One region of the Peribacillus sp. R9-11 genome, then DNA from elsewhere that is predicted to be linked to it. Evidence: a T-box and tRNA genes for the amino acid it is inferred to sense, from the RefSeq annotation. Region 1 holds a T-box; the other holds one or more tRNA genes.

Evidence for each region. The T-box of region 1 lies ahead of alaS (alanine--tRNA ligase). A T-box ahead of a tRNA ligase gene usually reads a tRNA of that ligase, here a tRNA-Ala.
Region 2: it has a tRNA-Ala gene. The T-box ahead of alaS (alanine--tRNA ligase) is inferred to sense a tRNA for this amino acid. The anticodon was not compared.

Annotation. Positions count from the first base shown of each region.
Region 1 is NZ_CP133763.1:3,997,471-4,000,935, reverse strand. It holds gene RE409_RS19465 (PRC-barrel domain-containing protein) at 1-381, shown strand, start outside; gene RE409_RS19460 (hypothetical protein) at 371-586, shown strand; gene RE409_RS19455 (AI-2E family transporter) at 752-1,879, shown strand; T-box leader at 1,909-2,127, shown strand; gene alaS (alanine--tRNA ligase) at 2,187-3,465, shown strand, end outside.
Region 2 is NZ_CP133763.1:5,040,858-5,044,322, reverse strand. It holds rRNA gene RE409_RS24520 (23S ribosomal RNA) at 1-372, shown strand, start outside; rRNA gene rrf (5S ribosomal RNA) at 489-604, shown strand; tRNA gene RE409_RS24510 (tRNA-Val) at 616-691, shown strand; tRNA gene RE409_RS24505 (tRNA-Thr) at 703-778, shown strand; tRNA gene RE409_RS24500 (tRNA-Lys) at 799-874, shown strand; tRNA gene RE409_RS24495 (tRNA-Leu) at 884-965, shown strand; tRNA gene RE409_RS24490 (tRNA-Gly) at 974-1,048, shown strand; tRNA gene RE409_RS24485 (tRNA-Leu) at 1,061-1,149, shown strand; tRNA gene RE409_RS24480 (tRNA-Arg) at 1,159-1,235, shown strand; tRNA gene RE409_RS24475 (tRNA-Pro) at 1,245-1,321, shown strand; tRNA gene RE409_RS24470 (tRNA-Ala) at 1,339-1,414, shown strand; tRNA gene RE409_RS24465 (tRNA-Met) at 1,441-1,517, shown strand; tRNA gene RE409_RS24460 (tRNA-Ile) at 1,528-1,604, shown strand; tRNA gene RE409_RS24455 (tRNA-Ser) at 1,623-1,715, shown strand; tRNA gene RE409_RS24450 (tRNA-Met) at 1,820-1,893, shown strand; tRNA gene RE409_RS24445 (tRNA-Asp) at 1,900-1,975, shown strand; tRNA gene RE409_RS24440 (tRNA-Phe) at 1,998-2,073, shown strand; tRNA gene RE409_RS24435 (tRNA-His) at 2,091-2,166, shown strand; tRNA gene RE409_RS24430 (tRNA-Gly) at 2,171-2,244, shown strand; tRNA gene RE409_RS24425 (tRNA-Ile) at 2,251-2,327, shown strand; tRNA gene RE409_RS24420 (tRNA-Asn) at 2,340-2,414, shown strand; tRNA gene RE409_RS24415 (tRNA-Ser) at 2,416-2,506, shown strand; tRNA gene RE409_RS24410 (tRNA-Glu) at 2,510-2,581, shown strand; gene RE409_RS24405 (TraR/DksA C4-type zinc finger protein) at 2,622-3,371, opposite strand.

The DNA.
Region 1 (3,465 bases):
TCTATTTCTGAAGCGGGTCAGGTAACAGGTTTGGTCATTCATCAACAAGCATTGTTTAAGAGATCTTTTCATTTGACTCTGGACGATATTTCTTCATATGGTCCGGATGGGATTGTCATCATACAACAGGAGTCAACCCCAAAGAAGGTGCCTGATAATTCCATCTGGCTAACAAAGGATGAAGTATTGGGACGAATGCTTCTTTCAGAAATGGGCGAGGAGCTCGGTTTACTGCAGGATGTATATTTTAGGGAAAAAATGGGCACGATTATAGCGTATGAAACAACAGATGGTTTTTTCTCAGAGACGACAGTGATTGAATCTAAACAGCCGCCTACATTAGGGAAGGATACCATCATTGTTTCAGTTTATGAACAGTGAGGTGTCCATTTTGGAAATAAATTGTCCGAATTGCCGCAGTAAAGATGTTGGGAAGATTGGTGTAAATCAATATTATTGTTGGAATTGTTTTATTGAAATGACCATTTCTGAGGGAATCATTAATACGCACCAGGTCGAAGAAGATGGAAGTTTAAGCTCATTAGACGACTTGTTTGAGGAAAATGACCGCCGCTTCAGCATGTAATTAACGGAAGAGGTGCTTGCAATGGCTAGACGTTCACGTAATGGTCTTATGAACATGATGAACACAAAAATGATTAACCGAAGTATCAAAAAAATACGCAAAAGAATAAAATCATTACTTTAAAGGGAATGGGTGTCCTGATGCTAAGGGCACTCTTTTTTATGTATGAAAACCTCTCACCTTTCGAAGAATAAACGAGCGGGAGGTGTAGATTTTGTGAGTATTCGTCTCAAGTGGTTTTATAGGCTTGGTTTTTTATTGCTCTTATTTTTTGTTATATATATTTTTATGAAACTGAAGCCTATGTGGGGACCGGCTGTAACTATAAGTGTAACAGTACTGCTGCCTTTTCTCATTGGTGCATTCATCAGTTATTTATTGCACCCTGTTGTGGAATTTTTAAATAAGAAAGGTATGCATCGCTGGCTTTCGATTACAATCATTTACTTGCTGTTTTTTGGAGGCATTGGATTTGCGGTTTATAAAGGCATTCCGGTGATGGTTAGTCAGGTGCGTGAGCTGTCAGAAAGTGTTCCTGAGCTGGTCGAGCAGTATCAAGGCAGGGTAGACAGGCTCAATCATCAAACGGCGGCCTGGCCTTTCGGGATACATGAAAGGTTTGAAGAAGGGGTCGTTCTTTTCGAAGGCTGGCTAAAAGGTATGCCGGAAAAAGCAATGGAGTATGCGATGAAGCTGTTTGATTTTGTTGTTCTGATTGCGCTTATTCCCTTCATTGCTTTTTATATCCTGAAAGACTTTGCTGCGTTAAAAAAAATGGCCTGGTATATGACCCCGAAAAAATGGCGCAAGCAGGGACGTGCATTCGTACGGGATGTTGACGCTTCCCTAGGTGGGTATATCCGCGGGCAAATTATCGTCTGTGTTGCAATTGGAGTGATCTCATCCATTCTTTTTTGGATAGTCGGAATGCAATATCCGTTGTTGTTAGGAGCGATTATCGGAATAACCAATGTCATACCGTATTTTGGACCGATTATCGGGGCCATTCCTGCGGTTATAATTGCCGCCACAATATCTGTGAAAATGGTGATGATTATAATAGTTATCGTGCTTGTGCTTCAATTTCTTGAGGGGAATATTCTGTCACCTCTTATTGTCGGGAAAAGCCTCCATATGCACCCACTTTTCATCATGCTTGCATTGGTAGCTGGAGGTGAAATAGGCGGGATTACGGGAATGGTACTTTCAATCCCTATCTTGGCTGTACTGAAAGTTTTTGTGCTTCATGCCCGTGTTCACTTCAGAAAGAGGCCGCCCCTTATTGACAAATAAAAGTCTTGTGAATATAATCCATTACATAAGATAATTCGTTGAAGGATGAAGTATGCTGAAGTCCATCTAAAAGAGAGGGGTCCCCCTGGCTGAAAGGGACTTCAAGGTGAAGAGCAGCAGAAAGCTAGTCCGGAGAGCAGCTAATACCTGCCGTCATGCCGCGTTAAGGCTTTTATGAAGGTGATGGACGAAGGCTTTTTCTACGTCCATAATCAGGGTGGTACCGCGAGTTAACTCTCGTCCCTGTTTTTGGGATGGGAGTTTTTTGTGTGCTCAAAATTACATAATTTTAAAGGAGGATATATAGATGAAGTATTTAACTGGTGCTCAAATCCGCCAAATGTATTTAGATTTTTTTAGTGAAAAAGGCCATAACATTGAACCAAGTGCGTCATTGGTTCCTCATGAAGATCCATCATTGCTATGGATTAACTCTGGGGTAGCAACGTTAAAGAAATATTTTGATGGACGGGTGATCCCTGAAAATCCAAGAATTACAAATGCACAAAAAGCAATTCGTACAAACGATATTGAAAACGTGGGGAAAACTGCGCGTCATCATACGTTTTTCGAAATGCTTGGTAACTTCTCAATTGGTGAATACTTCAAAGAAGAAGCAATCACATGGGCATGGGAATTTTTGACCGACGAAAAATGGATTGGCTTTGACAAAGAGAAATTAGCGGTGACAATCCACCCGGAAGATGACGAAGCATTTGAGCTTTGGAATAAAAAAATCGGTGTTCCTGCTGAAAGAATCATTCGTTTGGAAGAGAATTTCTGGGACATCGGTGAAGGTCCAAGTGGCCCGAATACGGAGATTTTCTATGACCGTGGCCCAGAATATGGTGATGACCCGAATGATCCAGAACTATATCCAGGTGGCGAAAATGAACGGCATTTAGAGGTTTGGAACCTTGTGTTCTCTCAATTTAACCATAATCCTGACGGTTCTTATACACCGCTTCCGAAGAAAAATATTGATACAGGCATGGGTCTAGAACGTATGGCTTCAGTCGTGCAAAATGTGGCGACAAACTATGATACAGACCTGTTCATCCCAATTATTAGAGCTGTTGAAGAAATTTCTGATGTGAAATATGGTGTCGATGTAGAAAATGATGTGGCATTTAAAGTCATTGCCGACCATATACGTACAGTAGCATTTGCTGTTGGAGACGGAGCACTTCCATCCAATGAAGGTCGCGGCTATGTGCTACGTCGCCTACTTCGTAGAGCGGTTCGTTATGCGAAGCAAATCAACATTAACCGTCCATTCATGTTCGAGCTTGTGACAGTGGTTGGTGAAATCATGAAAGATTTCTACCCAGAAGTTCTCGTTAATAAAGAATTCATTGCGAAAGTAATCAAGAATGAAGAGGAACGGTTCCATGAAACGCTTCATGATGGACTAGCTATTCTTTCTGAAGTCATCAAAAAAGAAAAAGAAAAAGGCGGCACAGTCATTCCAGGTAGCGATGCATTCCGTTTGTATGACACATACGGCTTCCCAATCGAATTAACGGAAGAATATGCGGAAGAAGAAGGCATGACGATTGATCAATCTGGCTTCGAAAAAGAAATGG
Region 2 (3,465 bases), 1.0 Mb from region 1:
TGTAGTCGGTCCCAAGGGTTGGGCTGTTCGCCCATTAAAGCGGTACGCGAGCTGGGTTCAGAACGTCGTGAGACAGTTCGGTCCCTATCCGTCGCGGGCGCAGGAAATTTGAGAGGAGCTGTCCTTAGTACGAGAGGACCGGGATGGACGCACCGCTGGTGTACCAGTTGTCTTGCCAAAGGCATAGCTGGGTAGCTACGTGCGGACGGGATAAGTGCTGAAAGCATCTAAGCATGAAGCCCCCCTCGAGATGAGATTTCCCATAGCGCAAGCTAGTAAGATCCCTGAAAGATGATCAGGTTGATAGGTCAGAGGTGGAAGCGTGGCGACATGTGGAGCTGACTGATACTAATAGATCGAGGACTTAACCACGCTTTAAAAAATGAAATACCTTCTTATTATCTAGTTTTGAAGGAATGAAAATTTCTTCTTGCATTTTTTCAAAAAGACGTTATAATAATAAATGTCTTAAAAAAATGTTAACATTGTTTGGTGGCGATAGCGAAGAGGTCACACCCGTTCCCATTCCGAACACGGCAGTTAAGCTCTTCAGCGCCGATGGTAGTTGGGGGTTTCCCCCTGTGAGAGTAGGACGCCGCCAAGCAGTTCACATATGGAGGATTAGCTCAGCTGGGAGAGCATCTGCCTTACAAGCAGAGGGTCGGCGGTTCGATCCCGTCATCCTCCACCATTTTTACACCTGCCGGTGTAGCTCAACTGGTAGAGCAACTGACTTGTAATCAGTAGGTTGGGGGTTCAAGTCCTCTTGCCGGCACCATCTTTTATTATTAAACGTACGAGCCATTAGCTCAGTTGGTAGAGCATCTGACTTTTAATCAGAGGGTCGAAGGTTCGAATCCTTCATGGCTCACCATTATATTATGCGGGTGTGGCGGAATTGGCAGACGCACCAGACTTAGGATCTGGCGCCGCAAGGCGTGGGGGTTCAAGTCCCTTCACCCGCATCTTTCATGCGGAAGTAGTTCAGTGGTAGAATACAACCTTGCCAAGGTTGGGGTCGCGGGTTCGAATCCCGTCTTCCGCTCCACTTTTCGTATGTGCCGGGGTGGCGGAACTGGCAGACGCACAGGACTTAAAATCCTGCGGTAGGTGACTACCGTACCGGTTCGATTCCGGTCCTCGGCACCATCTTAATATGCGCCCGTAGCTCAATTGGATAGAGCATCTGACTACGAATCAGAAGGTTGTAGGTTCGACTCCCGCCGGGCGCACCATGTTTTTTGCGGGAAGTAGCTCAGCTTGGTAGAGCACTTGGTTTGGGACCAAGGGGTCGCAGGTTCGAATCCTGTCTTCCCGACCACGTGATTTCTAATGAATGGGGCCTTAGCTCAGCTGGGAGAGCGCCTGCCTTGCACGCAGGAGGTCAGCGGTTCGATCCCGCTAGGCTCCACCATTTTTCATCAAAACTTATATTATATTGGCGGTGTAGCTCAGCTGGCTAGAGCGTACGGTTCATACCCGTGAGGTCGGGGGTTCGATCCCCTCCGCCGCTACCAATAAATATAAGGACCTTTAGCTCAGCTGGTTAGAGCAGACGGCTCATAACCGTCCGGTCGTAGGTTCGAGTCCTACAAGGTCCACCATGTAATTTTTTTAGCCACGGAGGTATACCCAAGTTCGGCTGAAGGGATCGGTCTTGAAAACCGACAGGGGAGTCAAATCCCGCGGGGGTTCGAATCCCTCTACCTCCTCCATTTCTTTAAAAGCAGCAAGTTGTTTTGAAACAACCTTTACATAGAGGAAGCGGAAGAAACAATTTACACGAAAACTTGATGCGAGATCGTTTCATTATTACCGTCGCGGGGTGGAGCAGTCCGGTAGCTCGTCGGGCTCATAACCCGAAGGTCGCAGGTTCAAATCCTGTCCCCGCAATTATTAGGTCCCGTGGTGTAGCGGTTAACATGCCTGCCTGTCACGCAGGAGATCGCGGGTTCGATTCCCGTCGGGACCGCCATTATAAAATTTAATACAAATGTGGCTCAGTAGCTCAGTCGGTAGAGCAAAGGACTGAAAATCCTTGTGTCGGCGGTTCGATTCCGTCCTGAGCCACCATTATTTCAAAAATTACGGCGATTGTGGCGAAGTGGTTAACGCACCTGATTGTGGTTCAGGCATTCGTGGGTTCGATTCCCATCAGTCGCCCCATTTCGCGGGTGTAGTTTAGTGGTAAAACCTCAGCCTTCCAAGCTGATGATGAGGGTTCGATTCCCTTCACCCGCTCCAATTTATGGGCCTATAGCTCAGCTGGTTAGAGCGCACGCCTGATAAGCGTGAGGTCGATGGTTCGAGTCCATTTAGGCCCACCATATTCATATTGTTCCGCAGTAGCTCAGTGGTAGAGCATTCGGCTGTTAACCGAACGGTCGTAGGTTCGAGTCCTACCTGCGGAGCCATGGGGAAGTACTCAAGAGGCTGAAGAGGCGCCCCTGCTAAGGGTGTAGGTCGCGTGAGCGGCGCGAGGGTTCAAATCCCTCCTTCTCCGCCATTTGGCCCGTTGGTCAAGCGGTTAAGACACCGCCCTTTCACGGCGGTAACACGGGTTCGAATCCCGTACGGGTCATAAAAAAGAAGCATACATTCTGTATGCTTCTTTTTTTTATTTATTTCTCTTCATTGATATAACTATCTTTTTGTTTATAAGGAATGTCTCCAAGCTGAGATTCAACGTTTTCTTCATCTAATGTATCTTCATAGTTCTTTTGCTTTTTATTCTGGATACCCCTTATTTTTTTTCCTTCGATATCATTTGCTACAAATCCTTCATAGTCTTCAGGAAATCCATCGGTTTCATCTTCTGTTTTATAAAGATTATTATAGCTGTCATGATCGCCCGTGTAATCCGCAGGTGTTTCAGATGTACCAAATTTGGCTACTTCGCCAAAGCTATCTTCTTTATCTACTATTTCACTTCCATGACGGTTTTCAAAATTATTTCCCTTTGATGGAATCAGTACGTCTTCTTCAACTGGTCGATCTTGTATAGTCGGTCGTTCTGGGGCGTGCTCGACACAGTAGAGAGTGGTAGGGATGGCTTCAAGCCGTTCAAAAGGGATTTCAGTATCACAGGTTTTACAATGGCCATAGAAGCCTGCATCTATCGCATTCAATGCATTCTTGACTTTTTCCATTTCAGATTGTGCATGCTCATCTAGTGCCTGGTTTCTTTCCATTTCGAATAATTCGGTTCCAAGGTCAGCGGGATGATTGTCATAGGAGGATAGTTCCCCTACAGATTCTGTCTGACTTTTATTTAGAAGTGATTGTTCATCATTTTTTAGCCTATTATTCAGTTCTTCTTTTTCTATAAGTAGTTCTTTTTTTAAATGTTGCGTTTGTTGTTTGGTTGCCATGTTTATTTCACTCCTTCGAAAGTCTATATCTCATTTGAATAATGGTTGGATGGGTGTCTTATTCATTACCCGAATCGGAGGGGAGGGAAACAAA